3 regions of the Pelosinus baikalensis genome follow, and region 2 is predicted to be linked to each of the others. Evidence: riboswitches for the same ligand, from Rfam matches in the RefSeq annotation. Region 2 holds a riboswitch; each other region holds the start of a gene.
What was found. A riboswitch is a leader RNA that binds a small molecule or an ion and turns the genes downstream of it on or off. The one in region 2 is predicted to bind lysine.

Region 1: linked by a shared signal. The riboswitch ahead of dapB (4-hydroxy-tetrahydrodipicolinate reductase) and the one ahead of LMF89_RS13805 (amino acid permease) in region 2 are both predicted to bind lysine.
Region 3: linked by a shared signal. The riboswitch ahead of LMF89_RS20870 (diaminopimelate decarboxylase family protein) and the one ahead of LMF89_RS13805 (amino acid permease) in region 2 are both predicted to bind lysine.

Annotation. Positions count from the first base shown of each region.
Region 1 is NZ_JAJHJB010000003.1:107,321-114,785, reverse strand. It holds gene dapA (4-hydroxy-tetrahydrodipicolinate synthase) at 82-963, opposite strand; gene dapG (aspartate kinase) at 983-2,203, opposite strand; gene LMF89_RS03560 (aspartate-semialdehyde dehydrogenase) at 2,214-3,245, opposite strand; gene dapB (4-hydroxy-tetrahydrodipicolinate reductase) at 3,428-4,222, opposite strand; lysine riboswitch at 4,386-4,563, opposite strand; gene LMF89_RS03550 (general stress protein) at 4,668-5,282, opposite strand; gene LMF89_RS03545 (YlmC/YmxH family sporulation protein) at 5,348-5,629, opposite strand; gene LMF89_RS03540 (hypothetical protein) at 5,634-5,954, opposite strand; gene dut (dUTP diphosphatase) at 6,066-6,518, opposite strand; gene LMF89_RS03530 (M16 family metallopeptidase) at 6,499-7,465, opposite strand, start outside.
Region 2 is NZ_JAJHJB010000018.1:81,944-89,408, forward strand. It holds gene LMF89_RS13795 (ribonuclease J) at 1-1,262, opposite strand, end outside; gene LMF89_RS13800 (sugar diacid recognition domain-containing protein) at 1,470-2,567, opposite strand; lysine riboswitch at 2,719-2,896, shown strand; gene LMF89_RS13805 (amino acid permease) at 2,984-4,411, shown strand; gene LMF89_RS13810 (metal-dependent hydrolase) at 4,603-5,559, shown strand; gene LMF89_RS13815 (bacteriohemerythrin) at 5,635-6,054, opposite strand; gene LMF89_RS13820 (zinc-ribbon domain containing protein) at 6,438-6,734, shown strand; gene LMF89_RS13825 (DMT family transporter) at 6,803-7,465, opposite strand, start outside.
Region 3 is NZ_JAJHJB010000041.1:14,627-22,091, reverse strand. It holds gene LMF89_RS20880 (phosphate acyltransferase) at 1-558, opposite strand, end outside; gene buk (butyrate kinase) at 603-1,691, opposite strand; gene LMF89_RS20870 (diaminopimelate decarboxylase family protein) at 2,019-3,302, opposite strand; lysine riboswitch at 3,449-3,621, opposite strand; gene fumC (class II fumarate hydratase) at 3,702-5,087, opposite strand; gene larAH10 (NPN-dependent 2-hydroxyacid racemase, LarAH10 family) at 5,380-6,675, opposite strand; gene LMF89_RS20855 (MFS transporter) at 6,688-7,465, opposite strand, start outside.

The DNA.
Region 1 (7,465 bases), on a different contig from region 2:
CTTCTTTTGAAGGTATTATATGTAGGATTCTCTTGATAAAAGATAAGAACCTCACCCAAAAAATGAATGAGGTTCTTATCCTTATATACGATTTATTTTATGCAGATAGTTTTTTATTTGTTCTAATTCATTACTTGTCGGTGGTATTAAAGGCAGCCTAAAAGTACCGCCATTTTGCCCAATTAGATTTACGGCTGTTTTTACTGGTATTGGATTGGTTGTAATAAACATCAGTCTAAAAAATGGTATTAACTCGGATTGTATGGCTTGAGCTTTAGCAATATTATTACTAACAAAAGCTGTAATCATTTCTTGCATACGATTTCCTACAATATGAGCTGCCACACTAATAATACCAACGCCACCGACAGATAGAATTGGTAATGTAAGGCTATCATCACCACTGTATACCATAAACTCATTAGGAGTCGTTCGAACAATTTCTGCAACTTGCTCAAGATTTCCGCTGGCTTCTTTAACAGCAACAATGTTTTTAAGTTCTGCTAAACGCGCTATCGTTCCAGGTAAAATATTAGAACTAGTGCGTCCAGGAACATTATATATGATTAGCGGTAAACTAGTACTGTCAGCAATGGTTTTGAAATGTTGATAAAACCCTTCTTGCGGCGGTTTATTGTAGTAGGGACCTACGAGCATAGTGCCATGTACACCTAATTTCTCTGCTTCTTGCGTTAACTTTACGGAAGCCATAGTATCGTTTGAACCAGTACCAGCAATCACGGTAGCTTTATCACCAACAGCATCAAGTACCGTGGAAAATAGTTTGAGCTTTTCCTCTTTATCTAATGTTGCTGATTCACCAGTGCTACCAGCAACTACTAAACCATCTGAACCATTTGCAACTAAATATTTTGCAAGGGTGGCTGCCGCATCATAATTGACGCTAAAATCATCATTAAATGGGGTTACCATGGCTGTTAAAATCCGTCCAAAAGTCTTCATAGTAATCTTTTTCTCCTTATTAACATGATAAATTAAACTTTTCATGTAATGCTGTAACGGCTGATTGTACAAATGATTTCTTTATTAAAACGGAGATTGATGTATGAGAGTCTACTGTTTGTAATATTGGGATGTCATTCAGAGACAGGGCCTCTATAAAACTAGCCATCACACCTGGGACACCATTAATTCCCCCACCTACAACTGAAACTTTAGCACAGTCAAGAGTTGTGTGCACATCGCAACCAAATTCTTGAAGTTGAGCAGTTGCTTTATCTGCAAGATCTTCTGCTATTGTAAACATGATTTGCCCAGGATGAACATTAATCAAATCTACACTGATTCCATTGTCCGCCATAGATTTGAAGATATTAAAGCTTGCAATATTATTTAAAGAATCATGTAAATTAATTTTGATTTGGGCAATATTAGATATAAAGGTTACACCTGTAGCAACACGATCAGCAACATATGTGTCAGCTGTATCTTCGTTAGTAATGCTAGTTATAAGTGTACCAGGTTCATTGGAAAATGTTGACTTTACCACTAGAGGAATACTTTTCTGCATAGCAATTTCTACAGCGCGAGGATGAATAACTTTAGCACCTTGGTGAGCTAATTGACAGACTTCTCCATAGGTAATACAGTCGAGAATTTTTGCTGTACTTACAATTCTAGGATCGGCAGTCATAATACCATCTACATCTGTATAAATCTCTATCAATTCAGCATCGAGAGCAGATCCCAAAGCAGCCGCAGTAGTGTCACTACCTCCACGACCTAATGTAGTAAATTCATCATCAATAGTGATACCTTGAAAACCGCATACTACAGGAATTTTACCCATCTTAATTAAGTTGCATATGCGAGAAGGATCTACTTTTAAAATACGAGCGTTATTGAAATTATTATCAGTTATAATGCCAGCTTGCCCACCTGTAAGCATAATAGCATCAAGTCCAGCAGCTTGTAGTGTGCCAGTCATAATAACGGCGGAGATCATTTCGCCACAGTATAAGATCTGATCAAGTTCGCGGCTAGCTATATCCTTATATGCTTTTCGTGCTAATTCAATAAAAGTATCGGTTGCATAGCATTCTCCTTTGCGTCCCATAGCAGAGACGACAACGACAGGACTCAATTCGTTAGTAACAGCAGCTTTTATTTTTTCTACTACTAACTTTCTAGCCTCAGGAGTTGCAACTGATGTACCACCAAATTTTTGAACTATTATCCCCATTGTTTACACCTCAAATTAAGTTATGCTCAATCATATACTCGGCAATTTGTAAAGCATTTAAAGCAGCACCTTTACGTATTTGATCGCCGACAACCCATAAATTAAGGGCATTTTGAATGGAATTATCTTTTCTAATTCTACCAACAAAGACTTCATTTTGGTTTGAAGTGAATAATGGCATTGGATACAACATTTCTGCAGGATTATCTTGTAAAATGACCCCGGGGAATGCAGCCAAAAGTTCTTTTGCTTGATCAACTGAGACTTCTTTTTCAAATTCTATATTTATTGACTCTGAATGGCTACGATAAATAGGCACTCTTACAGTAGTTGCTGTAATTCCCATTGTATAATCATTGAATATTTTATGTGTTTCATGTACCATTTTCATTTCTTCTTTTGTGTAATCACCTTCCACAAATACATCAATGTGTGGAATGACATTAAAGGCAATCTGGTAATGTTTTGGTAAGCTGGAACTTGGTAAAATATTGGCTTCTACAGGACGATTTTCAACAATCGCTTGCACCTGGTTATCTAATTCATCAATAGCTTCTTTACCAGCACCAGAGACTGCTTGATATGTGGATACCACTACTCGCTTAATTTTTGCCTGATCATATAGTGGTTTTAAAGCCATTGCCATAATAATGGTAGAACAATTTGGATTTGCAATAATTCCTTTATGCTGTTGTATAGCTTCTGGATTCACTTCTGGCACAACTAATGGTACTGTAGGATCCATTCTAAAAGCGCTGGAATTATCAATGACTACTGCACCATATTTTACTGCAGCAGGTGCAAACTTTGTGCTGGCAGATCCACCAGCAAATAGAGCGATGTCTATATTCTTAAAAGAGTCGTCAGTAGCTTCTTCTACAGTGAAATCTTTTCCCATAAAGTTAATAATTTTACCGGCCGACCGTTTGGAGGCAAGCAGTTTTAAATTGTCATATGGGAAATTACGCTCTTCGATTAAATCCAAAAACTCCTGACCAACTGCTCCAGTAGCTCCGAGTATTGCTACATTATATTTTTTCATATATATCGCTCCCTTTTGTTTTCTCATAAGATTCTATATACTTAATTATATTCATATTTTTTACTATAATTCTTGCTTAGAATGCTTAATTTAGTGCAAAAAATGCTATTAATTTAATAATTATTATACTATTATTTGGGGCTATTCATATTTCATAAGCTATATTTTAAGGATACAAGGGATTATTTCAAAATTTCTTCAAGTCCTAAGACGAGACCATTTGCATTAAGTACGTGTTTGCACGCTAGTAAAACTCCTGGCATAAACGACTCTCGTGATATAGAATCATGGCGAATCGTTAAGGTCTGGCCAAGTCCACCAAAAATAACTTCTTGATGAGCTACGTAGCCAGGAAGACGAACGCTATGCATTCTGATACCTGAGAAGTCCCCACCACGTGCGCCAGCGAGCTTTTCAAACTCATCAGGGTGTCCTTGGTGTAAGAAACCGCGCTTTTTAGCTATTAGCTCTGCAGTATGCAAGGCAGTTCCAGATGGTGCGTCAAGTTTTTGATCATGATGTAATTCAATAATTTCCACATGCGGGAAAAATTTGGCGGCATCTTGTGCCAGCTTCATCATTAAGATCGCCCCAATTGAAAAATTCGGAGAAATTAATGCATTTACTTTAGTTTCTATGCATAATTTTCTAATCTCTTCTATATTTTCTTCTGATAAACCAGTAGTTCCCACAACAGGACAGATTCCATTATTAATGGCGATGTGGATATTATTTAATACTACTTCTGGCCTTGTGAAATCAACCATTACTTGTGGTTTTGTTTCGTTAATAACGGTTTGCAAATCATTACCTACGAAAATACCCGTTTTTCCTGCGCCGATTAAATCACCAATATCAGCAAAGTCAGATTTAGTATCCACAGCACCTACGATACTTAATTGAGTATCGTTATGTATGGCTTTGAGTACTTCACGCCCCATTTTACCGTAAGCTCCGCAAACTATCACTTTAATCATCTTGTGCACCTCCTAATAGTAGCAATGTATTCATTCAAAGTGTTGAATGTTAATAATGAAGACAAAAATAATAGCCGATGAGTAAAATCTCATCGGCTGTCAATAGTAGGTAAGACAGTATAAGGATGGTGAGAAAACAAATAAAAATGTTTTCCCACGCCTTAGATAAGATAGCACTCCACTAGAAGATTAATTCTAGTGACAGTCTTACATCTATTAAATGAAAGACCAGCACAAAAGATTTGGCGTCTTTTGCACTTCGGCAAACAACCCTTTTCTTTCAGATCATAAAGACCAATCTCCCTGAAAGTACTCTTGTTGTCTGCACCTCTATTCCATCCCGCGCAGGATGAAGTCTATTGAATTACATACATTGTATACTAGTGCCTATAGGGGTGTCAATATATGAGTGGAGAAAAAAATGGTATTTCTCCATTCATATATTTTATTTACTATGATTCTCTACATCTTTAGCACCATTTTGTCGTAGGATTTGTGCTGCAGAACTGACTTTGGTTGTATCCGTGCGGATAATTGCCAGAATACTCCCACCGGCAACTTCTTGTTCATAACGATGGCTTGCTTCGGCAGGAATACCCCAATCAATCAATCCTCCTGCAATACCACCTGCGATTGCTCCTCCTACAGCAGCAGTAATAGGACCTACTGCGATAATTGGACCAATGCCGGGAAGCATTAAGGCTCCTGCTCCCATAAGTAAGCCACCAATTCCACCTAAAGTACCGCCTGTTAATGTGCCATCAGTAATATCATCATCATAGGTTCCATCTTGATCTTGATTCTTTTGTTTTTTAGAAACAATATTAATTTCTTCAGTAGTAAAGCCTTGTTTTCGTAGCGTGTTCACAGCATTTTCAGCTCTAGCTCTTGATTCAAATACACCAATAACAGTTTGATTGGCTTGTTGTGCATTTGCGGTATTGTTGTTAGCTGGCGGCGCTGCCATAGTAGTAGCACTCGCATTTTCTGCACTATAACTGTTTACTAGTGAACTTTCATTTCCTTCATTCGATACTTGATTATTGGTTTGATTTTTCATGAGTAAAACCTCCTAACATTAAATGCATATCATGCAATTTAACGTTAGTGTCTCCATGATAATCATTAATATGTATTTTCATGACGTTCTCGGCTAAAATTAGTATAAGCATTATTTATATCGACAATAATTACTTCATCGCCAATACGTTTTATTGTTTGCCAAGGAATAGTAGAAGATTTTATATCATTAAAAAAACTAAATAATCCATTTTTTTTGGGAAGTACGATTGTGAGTATTTGTCCTGATTTATGATCGAATGTTAACTCACATTCTTCAATGATTCCTAAGCGAGCTCCATCACTTAAATTTATAACTTCCTTTCCAGATAGATTGCTTAAACGCATTTTATCACCCCTTATTATTTTTGCAAAAAAGTCTTATAAAGAAAGGTTGAATAATGGATAATAGAATGGCTATGCAGGCTATTGGGTCTATCCACATTTGAAAAAGCAGTATTTTTTGAGGAACATCTAATTTTAAAAAAGATATTAACATCAATAATGATAAATATACGCCGCCAGCAACTGCGATGAGCTCTTGAATTGCTAATGATAAAGGGGAACTTTTTACGTCACCTGCATTATCTGTTTGACGAAAATATTTTATTCGTTCCAGTAAAGATAAGACTAATAGTAAAGAAAATCCTAGTAAAATGCTCCAGGAATACATGATGAACCTCCCGATGCCTTCTACTTTAATAATATGATCTTAAAGTCAATAATATGTTAAAAAAGTTCTATGGAAAGTATACATAACTCTTCCATAGAACTTTTTAACATATTATTGACCTGTACTACCGAAACCACCTGTTCTAGTAATAAACAAGTTATTTTCATCATGATCCGCTAATAAATATTTATAAAAAATTCCTTGTGCGATTCTAGTCCCTTTATTTATAGGAATGCTCTGGGAGCTATGATTAAAGATTGCGATGAAGATATGCCCTTCATTGTCACTATTATTGAAATAGTCAGCATCAATGATACCTTGACCATTTACTAAACTTAATTTGTTTTTAATCGATAAGCCTGAACGGATATGTATGCCAAGATATTCATCTGATTGCATATATGCTTTTATTCCTGTCGGTACTAGGGTAATACTAGCTGGGGCTAATAATACATCTTCAGCTGCAGCTATATCATATCCTGCACTATATTGGGTTTTTCTAGTAGGTAATCGCATATCATTCTTTTCATAACTAGAAATAAATTTAAAACCTCTTAATTGCATTGTATATCTCCTCATTTACTGGTCCTAATACTGTAAAAGCAAACCTATCTGGAATCAATAATGTATGTATGATATTGTGTAAATTTTCTAAAGTTACCTTATCAATTTTGGCAACTACTTCATCAAGAGTGATAAAGCTATTTAATGTTAATTCCATTTTACCGATTCTAAACATGCGGCTGCTGGAACTTTCAAGACTTAATAATAAACTCCCCTTTAACTGCTCTTTGGTTTTTGCAAGTTCAACAGCATTAATACCCACGTTTCTTAGTGTATTTATATTATCGATTATTAGTTCTATTACTTGAGAAGCATTACTAGGTCTTGTTCCAGCATAAATAGTAAATAATCCGGCATCACTATAGTTAGTTTGATAAGAATAGATTGAGTAGGCGAGCCCCTGTTCTTCTCTAATTGATTGAAATAAACGTGAACTTATACCACCACCTACTATGGTGTTTAATATATGCATGGTATAGATATCCGGCGATGTTTGAGGTACACTGGTAGTTCCAAGACAAATATGTACTTGCTCAATATTTTTAGATTGTATAATTTGGGCAGGTATTAGGTTTGGCGCAGTAGAACTCAGAGACTTTCTTTGGCCAATCATATTGCCAAAATAGTACTCTACTAAGGCTTCAAGTCGTTCATGGCTTAAATTTCCAGCTCCGGCAATAACAATATTATCAGGAGTATAAAAACTTTGATAGTATTCTAGAATCATATTCTTATTAAAGCTTTCAACAGATGGAGTGGTTCCAATAATGTTATGTCCTAAGGCATGCTCGGCCCAAACATTATTATGATGTAGATCGTGGACTAATTCATCAGGTGTATCTTCATACATGCAAATTTCTTCTAGTACGACTTCTTTTTCATGCTTGATATCTTCTTCGGTAAAAATGGATGATCGCAGCATATCACTGAGGATCGCAAGAGCTAAT
Region 2 (7,465 bases):
TCAAAGACCTGTCCATTACTGCCAATAAAAATATTCTCTTTGGCAACGCCCAAATCTTGAGCAAGTTTTCCATGGCTCATTAACATTCGATACTCCCCATGCACTGGAATGAAATATTGAGGTCGCACCAAAGTCAGCATCAATTTCAATTCTTCTTGGCTAGCATGTCCAGAAACATGAATACCAGCAGAACGTTCGTGAATAACTTCCGCTCCTAAGCGCAGCAGAGCATCAATGGTCTTTGATACTGATTTTTCATTTCCTGGAATCGGTGAAGCAGAAATAATAACGGTGTCACTAGGATATATTTCAACTTTTCGATGATCATTCATTGCCATACGTGTCAAGGCTGACATAGGCTCTCCTTGACTTCCTGTTGACAAAATTAAAATTTGATTGCCTGGGTAATTTTTAATTTCATCAATATCAATTAACACACCTTCAGGCACTGTTAAGTATCCAAGCTCTGTAGCAATATTTACAACATTGATCATACTTCGTCCAATAATTGCCACTTTTCGGCCATATTTACAAGCAGAAGTAATCGCTTGCTGCACCCTTAGAACATTAGATGCAAAGGTTGCCAGAAGAATTCGCCCTTTTGCTGCATTAAAAGCTTCATCAAGGGCAAGACCCACCTGACGCTCTGACTTCGTAAAACCAGGCCTTTCCGCATTCGTGCTGTCGGACATTAAAACCATTACGCCTTCATCGCCCAGTTCAGCAAACTTATGAAGATCCATTACCTTACCATCAACTGGTGTGTAATCAATTTTAAAATCTCCAGTATGGACAATAGTACCAACTGGGGTTTTAAAATACATCCCTACAGAATCAGGAATAGAATGGCTCACCCGCATAAATCCCACTTGAATTTTACCAAATGTTATCTGATCTCCTGGCTTTATGGAAATCAATTTATAATTTGCCACATTATTTTCCTTCAAGCGGCACTCAGCCAGTCCCATTGCAAGGCGCGTACCATAGACAGGTACATCAATCTGCTTGAGTAAATAAGATAAAGATCCAATGTGATCTTCATGACCATGAGTAATGACAACTGCCCTTATCTTATCCTGGTTTTCAAGAAGATAGGATATATCGGGTATCACTAAATCAATCCCTAACATATCATCCTCTGGGAATGCCAGCCCAGAATCAAGTATGACAATATCATCCTCATATTGAATAACCGTCATGTTTTTCCCTATTTCGCCCAATCCACCCAGTGGAATAATAGCGAGCTTATTTTGTTTTTCCAAAAAAAAATACCTCCATTATTTGAGTTTGTATATTTAACTTTGTTTTCACCAATAGACGTTCCGTAAGTCACCCCACCAAGATAAAAAAATGGCTGACTTCATCCAAATGTTCATAAATGAAAATATCCGCTCACAACCCATTACCTACATTGTACTTGATCTTTCTACAATATACAAGCATTCCCTCATTTAGCAGATAATATTTACTTATAATTGAGCCAAATTAGAGTTTCTCCAATTTTCTCCCAAAGGAATTTCTACAGAAAGTTTAGTTCCTTGACCAATAACAGACGTAATCGTAAAGGTTCCTTCTACTAAGGCTACCCGTTCACCTATGCCGTAGATTCCTAAACAAGTACGACTATGAGTATTTTTAACCATTTTCGTATCAAATCCTACACCATTATCCTGGATCATTAACATAAGTTTGTCCTGTCTTTTGTTTAATGATACCCAAACCTCCGTTGCCTGCGCATGCTTCACAATATTCGTTAACGCCTCTTGCAAAATTCGGTATAACGTAATCTCAACTTCTGGTGAAAATCGCTCTCTAGACAAATTACTAAAATCGATATGTAAAGAAATTTCATATTGCTTAGCATAATTTTCTATATACTTTTTAGCTGCAGCAACTAGTCCTAAATCATCTAATAGTACAGGGCGCAGTTCAACTGCAATATGATGAACCGCTTCTAGAGTTGTAACAGCAAGGTCACGTATTTTTAATATTTTTTCTTTATCTTCACTGCTTTCTACCTGCTCAGCCAGCATACGCAAACCTACAATAATCGAGGTAAGAGATTGGCTTGTTTCATCATGCAGCTCGCGGGAAATTCTTTTACGCTCTTCTTCTTGTACCGTGATAATTTTATTTAAGAATACAGAACGTAATTCTTCTTTTTCTTGTAATGCTCCTACTAACTTTTCCTGCTGGGCATTCGACTGCACATTGGCCTCTACAAAGCGTGCTGCTAATCGGGCATAAGGTCCTGCCGTTTTTTGATCCCCTGTAATACCAATTACCCCGATACATCGGTTCTCAAACATGATGGGTACATTATATCCTTGCCGTATACCCTTTAGATAGCATTCTTCTTCTTTTGTGACATAAAATTCTTTTACAACTCCAGCGCCAAGCATTCTAGCCCCTGATTCATGTACTTGCCCAATCCGCTCTCTACTAAAAGATGCAATAATCACACCTTGATCATCAAGGATATTTACATTTTTATTTAATTCAGCAGCAACGATATCAACTAAGGATTGAGCAAATTCTGCATCCATCCGTCCATATGTATTGTTCATAATTCAATCCTCCGCAATGACTTTTAACATACATTTTTTTATTCCCTTTTGTAAAGACTCTTTACTTTCCTATAGTAAAGGTTTCTAATACGAATCTAATGATTGACAACTAATCCGATATTGATTAAAATAAGCAAGAAATTAAATATGTTGTGATTATAGAGGCGCAAATATTATCAGTATATGTAGTGAGCTGGCAGCAATGAACTATATAGAAAGGAATAATTGCCGAAACAAAAGGAAATGCCATTTCTTGTTGTTGGGCTTGTATTAAATAAGTACAAGACTGTCATCAAAAAGATTCTTTTAGATGAAGTGCTATCTCACGCAAGCGTTAGTTTATTCTTTGGAGTAAATTTTTTGGTTGTGAGATAGATCACAACCATTTTTGTTTTAAATCGAATAGGAGGTCAAATATGTCAAATTCTACAGTGAATCTTAAAGATTTATGTCCTGAAAAAGAAGGACTCAAACGCGGCATGAACTCACGGCATCTCATGATGATATCCATTGGTGGTACAATTGGTACCGGACTCTTTCTAGGATCGGGTCAAACTCTTAATCAAGCAGGTCCCTTAGGTGCCGTTCTTGCATATCTAACCGGCGGTTTTATCATGTATCTAGTATTGCTTTGCTTAGGAGAACTCACCTCAGCCATGCCTGTTTCTGGTTCTTTCCAAAGTTATGCTTCACGTTTTATTTCTCCTGGTGCTGGCTTCACTACCGGCTGGCTGTATTGGCTGAATTGGGCCATTTGTATTGCTGCCGACTTTACTGCTGCGGGTATTATCATGCACAATTGGTTTCCGCAAATTGCTATTTGGATATGGTGCGGTTTTTTTGCTATTATGCTTGCTTTACTAAACATCATTTCTGTAAGGGCTTATGGCGAAGCTGAATTTTGGTTTGCTAGTATTAAAGTAACCGCTATTTTAGCATTTATTGTCGCAGGTGCAGGTTTGCTCTTTGGCTTTTCCAGTCATTCCGTCCCTATTGTTGGCTTATCCAACTTTAATACGGAAGCAGGTTTATTTCCTAATGGATTTCAAGCTGTATTTTTAACTATGATTGCTGTAGTATATTCTTTCCAAGGTGCTGAACTTGTCGGTATCGCAGCCGGCGAATGCCAAGATGCCAGTAAAAATGTCCCTCGTGTTATTAAAGGTATTACCTTTCGGATTATTTTTTTCTATGTGTTGGCAATGATCGTACTGGCAGGTATTATCCCTTGGCAAGAAGCCAGTGTTTTAGAAAGTCCTTTTGCTCATGTATTCGGCATCTTAGGTTTTCCTTTAGCTAAGGATATTATGAGTTTCGTTGTTATGACTTCAGCTTTATCTGCAGGCAATTCAGCCTTATATGCCTGCTCTCGCCTTCTTTGGTCTATGTCTAAAGAAGGCTTAGCACCAAAATGTTTAGGTACATTAAATTCTCGCGGTGTTCCTGTCAATGGGGTTTATATTACTGTTATCTTGGCGTGTATGTCTTTACTCACTAGTGAATATGCTGCCGATACAGTGTACCTGTGGCTTATGTCTAGTACAGGACTGACTGGCTGCCTGATCTGGGTTATTATTGCCTGGTGTCAGCTCAACTTCCGTAGAGAATTTTTCCGTCTAGGCGGCAAAATAGAGCAGCTAAAATTTCGGACTCCCTTTTATCCTCTGGTTCCAATATTAGCTTTAGTATTGAACCTTGGGGTCATATGTAGCTTGTATTTTGATGAATCCCAACGAATTGTTTTATATACAGGTCTTCCTGCATTATTAGGTGTCTATTTATACTATATTTTATTCTTGGACAAGAAAGTTAGCGCAGCTAAAATTAAAGAAAAAATGGGCTAAAAAACCTTGACGCGTTTTTTTAAAATTTAGTATAGTAAAAAGTGGTGGTCTCGGCTATGAGGTCACCACTTTTTTATTTCATATCTTGAGATAAGTGTGTATCGAAAGGCAAAACTTACTATGGAAGTGCACCCGTAGTTCTGTGTTATAATGTTATGTAAACAAAATAGAAAGTTGGAGGCACATTCATTATGGATTCTTTCTCTCATGCACTTGTTGGCATCGCGATTGCAGGATTATCTGGTCATCCTTTGTCCATTTATGATCCGATTTATCTAGCTGCTATTCTTGGCTCGCAAGCGCCGGATTTTGATATCATTGCACAAATTAAAGGAAAATTCTCTTATCTTAGGCAACATCGTGCTTTTTCTCATTCCATCCCGGGCTTAGTTCTATGGTCGTTCCTGATCAGTGCAGTTTTATCTATTATTATGCCACAAGCTAATTTCCTTACCTTATTGGGATGGACTTTCTCTGGTAGTTTATCTCATATCATTATGGATTATTTTAATACCCATGGCGCTGCTATCTTATGGCCAATTCAAAAAGAACGCAAAAGCTTACAACTTTTAAATGTATTTGATCCTATACTATTCGTGCTATTACTCAGTGTATACGCTTTCGATTTTACAATGTTCACATTATCGTGCCTTACGTTTATCATTCTTACAGCATATATATTTTTTAGAATGGTCTTGCGCAAAAAAGCAACAAAACAGCTTCATCGGTTATTTTCCCAACGAGATATTTTGCAAATCACTGTCATGCCATCATTGAAACGCATATTATTCTGGGATTTTGTTTTAGAAACCAAAAATGCTTACTTGGTCGGACAATTAGGAACCATTTCCCCGGCATTAAAACTTCATGCTGATTTAGTAAAGCAAAAGGACCTTTCGATTCTTACTTTGCAAGCAAAAAAAACGCTAATAGGAGACTTTTTTGCTACCTTTACGCCCTTTATTTATTTCGAAGAACAGAAAAATCCTCATTCCATCTCGGTTACAATTTATGACCTTCGCTATGTTTTAGATAAACAATTTCTTCATCGGGCTACTATTATTTTCGATCATAATAGTAACCATCCCACTACTTCTTATCTTCATACTTACGGCAGCACTACCCAGATCCCTTGTGACTTACACTAAAATTTACTATTCATAGTGTGGAAAAGCCCCAACTATTTATCAAAATTGCTATAAAAGTTAGAGAATGGACGATTTTTATTTGATTCCTTTATTATTAAAAAATTGTCCATACTCCTTATCACGTACTAAAATATGCTTAGTAATCCACTCTTTAAGAAACATAAAGGTCGGAAAAGACAATGCCGCCGCCCCTTTTTTATGCTGGTCTAAGAATTTATTCACTTCGGCTATATAAGATCCATGTTCTTTTTTATGCTCTAAATATTGAGGATAACCCAACTGTATCATTAATTCTTCTTCTGCGGAAAAATGATACTTCACATAGTCTAATAATTCAACTAAGGTATGTTGCGTTAATTCTCTTTCTTCTTCCAAATTTTCACATTCAAACACACGATGATATACATTATTGAATAAAGTCAGTAATTTTTTATGATCATCATCAAATCTTTGAACTTTTGTTGAAAAGCTTTCATCCCATTCAAAAAACTCCATATTTAGTTCCTCCATTTTACTTGCATTCTCTTTGTCATTTACCTAAAAGAGACAAGTTCCTACCTGCTCATTATATAATTTATCCACTAAAATATAAACATTTTTTCTGGAAAAGAGAGCTAAACAATACCGTTTTTCTCTTTTATTTATGAGCAAATTTATCAATTAATTGTTAAATAGAGACTATTTTTATAATTTTTATAATTTTTTTTTAAATTTAGTAAAAATCCTCTTTACTTTTATATCAATTCAGCGTATGATTTAGAAGCACTTAAATAGATCGATTGGATTTCTCATCTTTCTTGTTAACGTAACTTTAACAAGAGACAATGAATATTCTCATTACCTATTTTAGTAACAGATTTTAGGAGGCTATACAACACATGAACCAAGACAAAACTTTAACTTGCCGCGATTGCGCAGACCAATTCGTATTCTCAGCTTCAGAACAAGATTTCTTTGCTGAAAAAGGCTTTACTAACGAGCCAGGACGTTGCCCTTCATGCAGAGCAGCTCACAAACAAAGAAACGGTAACGGTGGCGGTCGCAACAGCAGCTTCCAACAACGTGAAATGCATGATGCAACTTGTGCAGCATGTGGCGTTCAAACACAAGTTCCTTTCCGTCCAAGTGGTGATCGTCCTGTTTATTGCAGAGATTGCTTTAGCCAGAACCGCTAGGATGTCAGAGTCCCTGTCTATGACAGGGACTTTTTTATTTCCTTAGAATTTGACTCCTTTACTTAAATTCAATTAGATCTTGTCGCTAGAGATTCTCCTAAGACGAAAACCGATTGGACAATTGTGAAAATAGGTACCAAATTAACAAATACTGCAGCACGAGATGCACCAATTTTTTCAATCGCAAACAATTGAATTAAATATCCTAATACAGACGCAAATATACTCATATATGCAATTGACAACCAGCCAGCTACACTAGTTTTAGATAAATAAGATGTAGGATTTTCTGCTATTACAAAGGGTATGGATATGACTACACAAACTAAAAATGTGTAGGCTGTCACCATTAATGGTGACAAACAATACTTCTGCATAAAAGAACGACTTAAAAGAGCATATAATGCCCAATTAAAAACAGCACTAAACATGAGTATATCCCCAAGATTAAAATTAAACGTAGAGATCAGCAGCCAATCTGCATTCGTTACAATCAGAAAGACACCTGAAAAAGAAAAAATAATGCCAACTAAACGTTTTGGTGTCATATGTTCCTTGAAGAATAAAACCGCCATAAGAGTTGTCAATACTGGATTGGTTGCACCAATCAAGGAAGAATTAATTGCTGTAGTATATCGTAATGCACTAAAAAATAAGACATGATAAAAAAAGGTACCTATAATCCCTAATATAGTAAGAGGCAGCCACTGATTTCTTTTCGGTAACCACTT
Region 3 (7,465 bases), on a different contig from region 2:
CATTTTTTCATTGACTACTTCATTGGCCGTCAACAATGCTACATTAGGAACCACGATCCCCATTCCATGCAGTGCCAATATTGCATTCACCAAGATCTGCTTCTTTTCAAATAAGGTAGGAGCAATATTCATACCTCCATCAGTAATAAATAAAAGCTTTTTCTGACCGGGAACCTCAAAAGCACCTAAATGACTTAATAGCCTTCCAGTACGCAGTCCTTCCCCTTTATGCAATACTGCTCGCAGAAAATCACTACTATTTACTAATCCCTTCATCAGTACTTGAGCTTGACCGTTCTTTACTAAGGAAACAGCTTGCACTATTGCCTTCCCACTGTTTGCCTCATGCAGAATTGGCGTGTCGACAGATAAGCCAACCTCTTCCATTAAAGGCGCAATGAGAGCAGCATCTCCTACTAAAACAGCCTCGGCAATCCCCGCGTCTTGGGCAAGTTTAACGGCCGCCAAGACTCCTTTGTCCTGTGCTACAGCAACACTAATCCTTATTAGGGAACGAGTTTTAAGTTCAGCCATGATTTCATGATAATTAGAATACAAAGGACAACCTCCTAAAAGACCAATATCAGAACTGTTTATTTCATTTATACTGAATACATCTGTACTTCTTCTTCGCCTCGAATTACTCTTAAAGTTCCAAATGCCAATGCTTCTAATTCTTCTTCCCCTGGTATTACAATTACAGGAGCAATAAACTGCACTCGGCTTTTAATAGCGTTAACAATGGGTTCTGAATGAGCAATTCCCCCAGTGAGAATAATACACTCCACTTGACCTGATAATACCGTAGCCATACCTCCAATTTCTTTTGCTACTTGGTAGGAAAGAGCTTCCAATACTAAGCTAGCCTCCCTATTTCCATGAGCGGCCATAGAAAAAGCTTCCCGAATATCAGCGGTACCAAGATACGCATACATTCCACCTTTATGATTAAGCACTTCTTTTAATTCATCAAAGGTATAGACACCAGAAAAAGCAAGCCTTAAAAACTGTCCTACCGGCAGCCCGCCGCAACGATCGGGTGAAAGAGGTCCTTCCTCTTTCGGATTATTAACATCAATCATTCTTCCCAGTTTGTGAGGTGTTACAGAAATTCCTGTCCCCAAATGAGCCACAATCAGATTCATCTCTTCATATTTTTTGCCTAATTGTTTAGCTACTTTACGAGCTACGGCTTTCGTATTTAAAGCATGAGACAGGCTAATTCTTGGCAAATCAGGTAAACCGGATATCCTTGCCACAGGTTCCATCTCATCCACAGAAACTGGATCTACAATATAGGAAGGAATTTTTAAAAATTCGGCTAACCCATAAGCCATTACAGCACCTAAATTAGAAGCATGTTCACCTCTTTTAGCTTCTCTTAAATCATTCACCATCTCTTGGGTAATTTCATAGGTTCCACCTTTAAGAGGCTTTAATATCCCCCCGCGCGCTGCAACCGCATTAAATGTAGAAAGATCAATCTTTTCTACTGCTAATTGTTGTAAAATAATTCGTAAACGATACTCATACTGATCTAACAATTTCACAAATGGGCTGGTATCATCAGCAAAATGTTCCACAGTCCTTTTGATAAGCAGCGTTTCTCCATCATATACAGCAAATTTTGTAGAAGTTGCTCCAGGGTTAATCACTAAGATTCTCTCTTTTAACAGGCAATTATCAACCATAATTCCCCTCCAGATACTATATAAATATCTCAACATTCAGACTTCTTTCTCACTATTTATTTCCTTATTCTTTCAGAATATCCTGCTTACTAACTATATTCTCTATATATACTTTTTAGAAATTAGAAAAACGCTACGTGCCCTTTTACAACATATAAAACAATCGAACCACAAAGTCGCAAAGGACACAAAGGGCGCATCAACGGCATTGCGTCTTTGTGGTTCATAATATCTTATATTTTTTCACTTACAAAATTTATAAATTCTAGTATATGATGCTAAAATAAAGAGCAGACAGGTATACCTGTCTACTCTAAACATCATTCTTTATTTTTTGGTTGCCGCAGCCAAATTCATTTCACATTTTTCAAAATCCAAAGTCGTAAAGTAATCTTCAATTGTTTCTGCACGACGAATCATCTTAACTGCTCCATCAGCTGTTAACAGCAATTCAGCAGAACGTAATTTACCATTATAATTAAAACCCATTGCATGTCCATGAGCACCTGCATCATGCATCACAACAATGTCACCAATGTCAATACGCGGCAAGTTGCGGTCAATGGCAAATTTATCATTATTCTCACATAAAGAACCTGTCACATCATACACATGATCAAGAGGCAGAGCTTCTTTTCCTGCAACCGTAATATGATGATAGGAACCATACAAGCCAGGGCGCATCAAGTTTGCCATACATGCATCAAGTCCTACATAATTTTTATAAATCTCTTTTTTATGAAGCACAGTAGAAACCAGATATCCATAAGGGCCTGTAACCATTCTGCCACATTCCATGGTGATTTTTAAAGGATGCAGTCCATTAGCCACAATCTTTTCTTCATAAACTTTACGTACACCTTGACTGACAGCATCTAGATCTACAGCCTGCTGTTCAGGACGATAAGGAATGCCAATCCCACCACCCAAATCAATCATCTCAATGCGAATCCCTAGTTTTTGATATACTTCAACTACCAAATCAAACATCATTGCTGCCGTAGCCACAAAACTGTCAGGATTTAACTCGTTGGAAATTACCATGGTATGCAAAGCAAAGCGTTTTACCCCTTTACTTTGGATGATTTTATATGCCTCAAAAATTTGTTTTCTGGTTAAGCCATATTTGGCTTCTTCCGGATAACCGATAATATCGTTTCCGCCTTCCAGCAAAGGACCTGGATTATAGCGAAAAGAAATTAATTCAGGTAAGCCTACATGTTTTTCTAAATATTCAATATGGCTAATATCATCAAGATTAATAATAGCTCCTAAGTCTTTGGCTGCCTGATACTCTTCGGCAGGAGTATCATTAGACGAAAAAATAATGTCTTCTCCCACAATTTTAGATTGCTTGGATAAAATGAGTTCGGGTAAAGAACTGCAATCAGCACCAACGCCTTCTTCCTGCAGTATTTTTAAGATATGTGGATTAGGAGTAGCCTTTACAGCAAAATACTCTTTAAATCCTGGTGCCCAGGAAAAAGCCGCTAGTAATTTGCGGACATTATTCCGAATCGCCTGTTCATCATAAATATGAAAAGGAGTCGGATAATGCGCAATGATTTCCTCAAGCTCAAGCTTAGTAAATGGTAATGTTTTTTCTGCCATAGTAATATTTTCCCTCCTGAATTGTTATTATAGAATCTAAAACTTCTCCTCATCGTTATGAAGCAAGCCTCTATTAAAAAGTAAAGCGGCCTGCGGAAAACTATTCCGCAAACCGCCATAAGAATTTAAATTATCTCACAACCAGCAATGCAGATAGCACTCCATCCAAACTTGGATGACAGTCTTGCACTTATTCAATACAAAACCAATAAACGGGTCTTGCCAAACCCTTCTACTTCGGCGGATATTCCTTTTTGCATCTTTCATCGCTGGCAACTCTAGATACATATTCTTAATATACCGCGCCTCTATCTTATCTCTATTTATCTTGTTATTTTTATAAGTATAGACTAATCTAGTTTGTCATGTCAACTCTTATTCTATTCTTTTATTCATTTTCTACCTTGGTTTGACCAAAATAGCTGGATTCATATATAAGTCATATTGTTCGGCACTGACTTCTCCAGTATCCAAAGCAGATTCTTTTAATGTAATACCTTCTTTTGCAGCTCTTTTTGCAATCTGTGCTGCTTTATCATAGCCAATAAGGGGTACTAAACCAGTAATGAGAATTAATGATTGGTGTAAATAAAAATCAATAACATCCTCCTTCGGCTGTATGCCAATGGCACAATTTTCGTTAAAGGAATGTATCCCATCAGCTAATAAGTTAATCGATTGCAATAAATTATACACAAGTACAGGCATAAATACATTCAATTGAAAATTTCCCTGACTAGCAGCAAAAGAAATCGTTGTATCATTGCCAAACACTTGCGCCACAACCATGGTCAAAGCCTCTGATTGGGTAGGGTTTACTTTCGCTGGCATGATAGAGCTGCCCGGTTCATTCTCAGGTATTTTAATCTCGCCTATACCGCAGCGTGGACCACTTGCCAGCCAGCGAACATCATTGGCAATTTTCATTAAGTCTGCAGCTAAGGCTTTGATGATGCCATGAACTGCCACGACTTCATCCTTACTCGTCAAAGCATGAAATTTATTTGGTGCAGTATGAAACTGCTTTTCTGTTAGCTTAGTAATTTCTGCAGCAATTAACTCACCAAACCCGACTGGAGAATTAATACCTGTACCGACAGCAGTCCCTCCCATTGCCAAATCGCGCATGAAATTAATACCAATAGTTAGCATTTCTTCATTTCTTTCCAGCATCCGTACCCAGCCGCTTATCTCTTGCCCAAAAGTAAGGGGAGTCGCATCCATCAGATGGGTTCGACCAATTTTAATGATATGATTATACTCCTCTGACTTTTGCTGTAAAGTTTGTTTCAACGCTGCAATTGCCGGCAGCAATTTATCAATGACTAAACTAACACCAGCAACGTGAATAGCGGTAGGGAAAATATCATTAGAACTTTGGGATTTATTTACGTGATCATTGGGATGAACAACTACTGTTTTCCCATTTTCCGTTAATAATTGATTTGCTCGATGAGCAATTACTTCATTCACATTCATATTAAACTGTGTACCACTGCCTGTCTGCCACACAGACAAAGGGAAATTTCCATCCAATTTTCCTGCCAGCACTTCATCGCACGCCGCTACAATAGCATGAGTTCGCTCCTCATCCAATATATTCAGCCTATGATTTACTATAGCAGCGGCTTTCTTCAAAGTAGCAAATACGCCAACTAATTCATAAGGAATCTTTTCTATGCCGATACGAAAATTTTCAAAACTACGCTGGGTTTGTGCTCCCCACAATTTATCCTTTGGTACACGTATTTCCCCCATTGAATCCTTCTCAATACGATATTCCATACAAAAACCCTCCTCATTATCGATTGAATCTGCTTTTGCTGTAATCCAGACTAATACGTAAGAGATAATAAACCATTACTCTATCTCTTCCCCATTAACAGTAGCAATCCTGCTGCTAATATTAGCTTTTGACAAAAAGAATTAAAGCTATTTGAACCACAAAGACGCAAAGGACACAAAGGGTTCTATTTATATTCTCATGCTCCCTTTTTTGTCTATTATAAATATAGACAAAAAAGAGAGTTTATAATCCCACCAATTATAAACTCCCTTCCTCTATTTATCTTTCGTATCAAGCACTTTCGATTGGTACTGTGTTGGCTCCATGAGCCATGACGGTGATCGTGTATTCTTTCTTGTCTATTATTTTTTCAGCCATGATGATTGCCTCATCCAAACTGGCAGCAGTCAGCATGCCTGCTTTTTCAAAAAAGCCCTTATTCTGGGGCAATGAAACAACAATATGAGGAACTTCCTTTGCCATATATCCCAGTTTTAATGCAATGAAGCCTGGAACGGTAAAACCTTTTCGTAAAGCCAATTCTCGCTCATACAGAGAATCATAGTTAAACCAACCACTAAAATCAGGCGGCTCCATAATATCACGGCATTCCAGCAGTAAAATCACTACACCTGTGGATTTTACCGCCATGAAGGAGTTTCCAATGGTTTTCGACCCCTGATACAGATTGATGTCTTTCGGGAATCCTCCAGCAGAAGCAATGACCAAGTCAGTTTTTCCGCTTATGGGAACACCAAATATCTCATTAGCCGTTTTGCAACCTTGGAGCCAAGCTTCATACCAATGACCGGCAACAAAAGAGGCAAACTGACCTTCTGGTGTAAACACTGCATTTAATAAAAAGGCTGGTTTAAGTAATTCTGCCATTTCCAGCATATCTGCATGCATAGGGTTATTTTCCAATTTGCCAACAGTACATTCTGGACTTACCCCCTCTCCAACTACTGCATGAAGACATAAACTATGATTTTCCTGAATCGTGCTATAAGAGGAGATCCCTGGCATGATGGCTTTACGTCCACCACCAAAGCCAGCCATTAGATGGTGAACAATGCCACCCGTTAAAATGACTTTATCGGCGTTTACTACGTGCTTATTCAAGTGGACATCTTTTCCCCGTGAAGTTTGACCCACATAAACAAATTCATCCGTTTCTGGCGCATGACTTTGTAGGATCGCTATACGTTTCACAATTTCCTGACCAAAAGTCAGTATATTTTCCTCATGAGTATGATGGCGATGGGCGCCAAGTGCAACAATAAGGGAAATATCTTCATCAGGTATACCAACTTTATTCAGTTCATTCAGCAACGTAGGTAAAAACAAGTCATGACGTACCCATTGACGAGTTATATCACTAGCAACGATGACCACTTTATCACCTTGCTGTATTACATTCTTTAGAGGTGGAGTACCAATTGGATTGTTCAGTACCTCACGAACAGCAGCTTCTACATCTAAAATTGCTTTCGCTGGTTTACCTTCCACAACATTCACAACGCGTTCTTCCGGCAAAGCTACTTTAATTTCACTATCACCAAAACCAAATGAAAATTCTTTTAACATCTAGCATCTCTCCTATGCAATTTTTTCAAGATTATTATTTTCCTTTAATACTAAAGGTCTATCAGGCTTGACAGCTAACCATGCAACAATGCCAATCACGGCTGAAGCTGCAGTTGTGAGAATGGCTGCCTGCCAGCCATAATTCGTTGCAACCCATGCTGTAGCAACTGGAGCAGCAATGCCGCCCATATTCCCCCAGAAATTCATCCAGCCAGTTATAGATCCAGCAAATTTACCTCCAATATCAAGACAAGCTGCCCATGAAGCATTAAAAGTAAGTCCAAGAGATCCTAAGGATATCGTTAGCCATAATACATTCAGCCAAGGCACAGTTGCCACTGCTCCCAGGTAAAGAGTTATGCAACAGATAATTAATCCTAGAATACCAAATAAAGTGCGGGATTTATGCCTTGACACACCGGAAGCGACTAATTTATCACTGATATAGCCGCATGTAGCCGTTACTATACATAATGCCGCCCAAGGAAAAGAAGCAGCAATCCCCATTTTCTGCAAAGAAAAATTCTGAGCCTCTATTAAGTATAATGGCAACCAAGCTAAAAATACATACATAATATAATCAGTTATAAAATATTGAATCCCAATGGCCCAAAACTGGGAAGATCCCAAAAAAGCACGCCAAGGTGCCAGTTCTTTTTTATCACTATCTACCATCAGACCTTCTTCTATGTAATCTGCCTCTGCAGCATTGGTAAACTTACTCTCATGGGGAGTATCCTTAGCTAAATAATACCAAAGTGCTGCCAATAGTAAACCCACTCCACCAAAA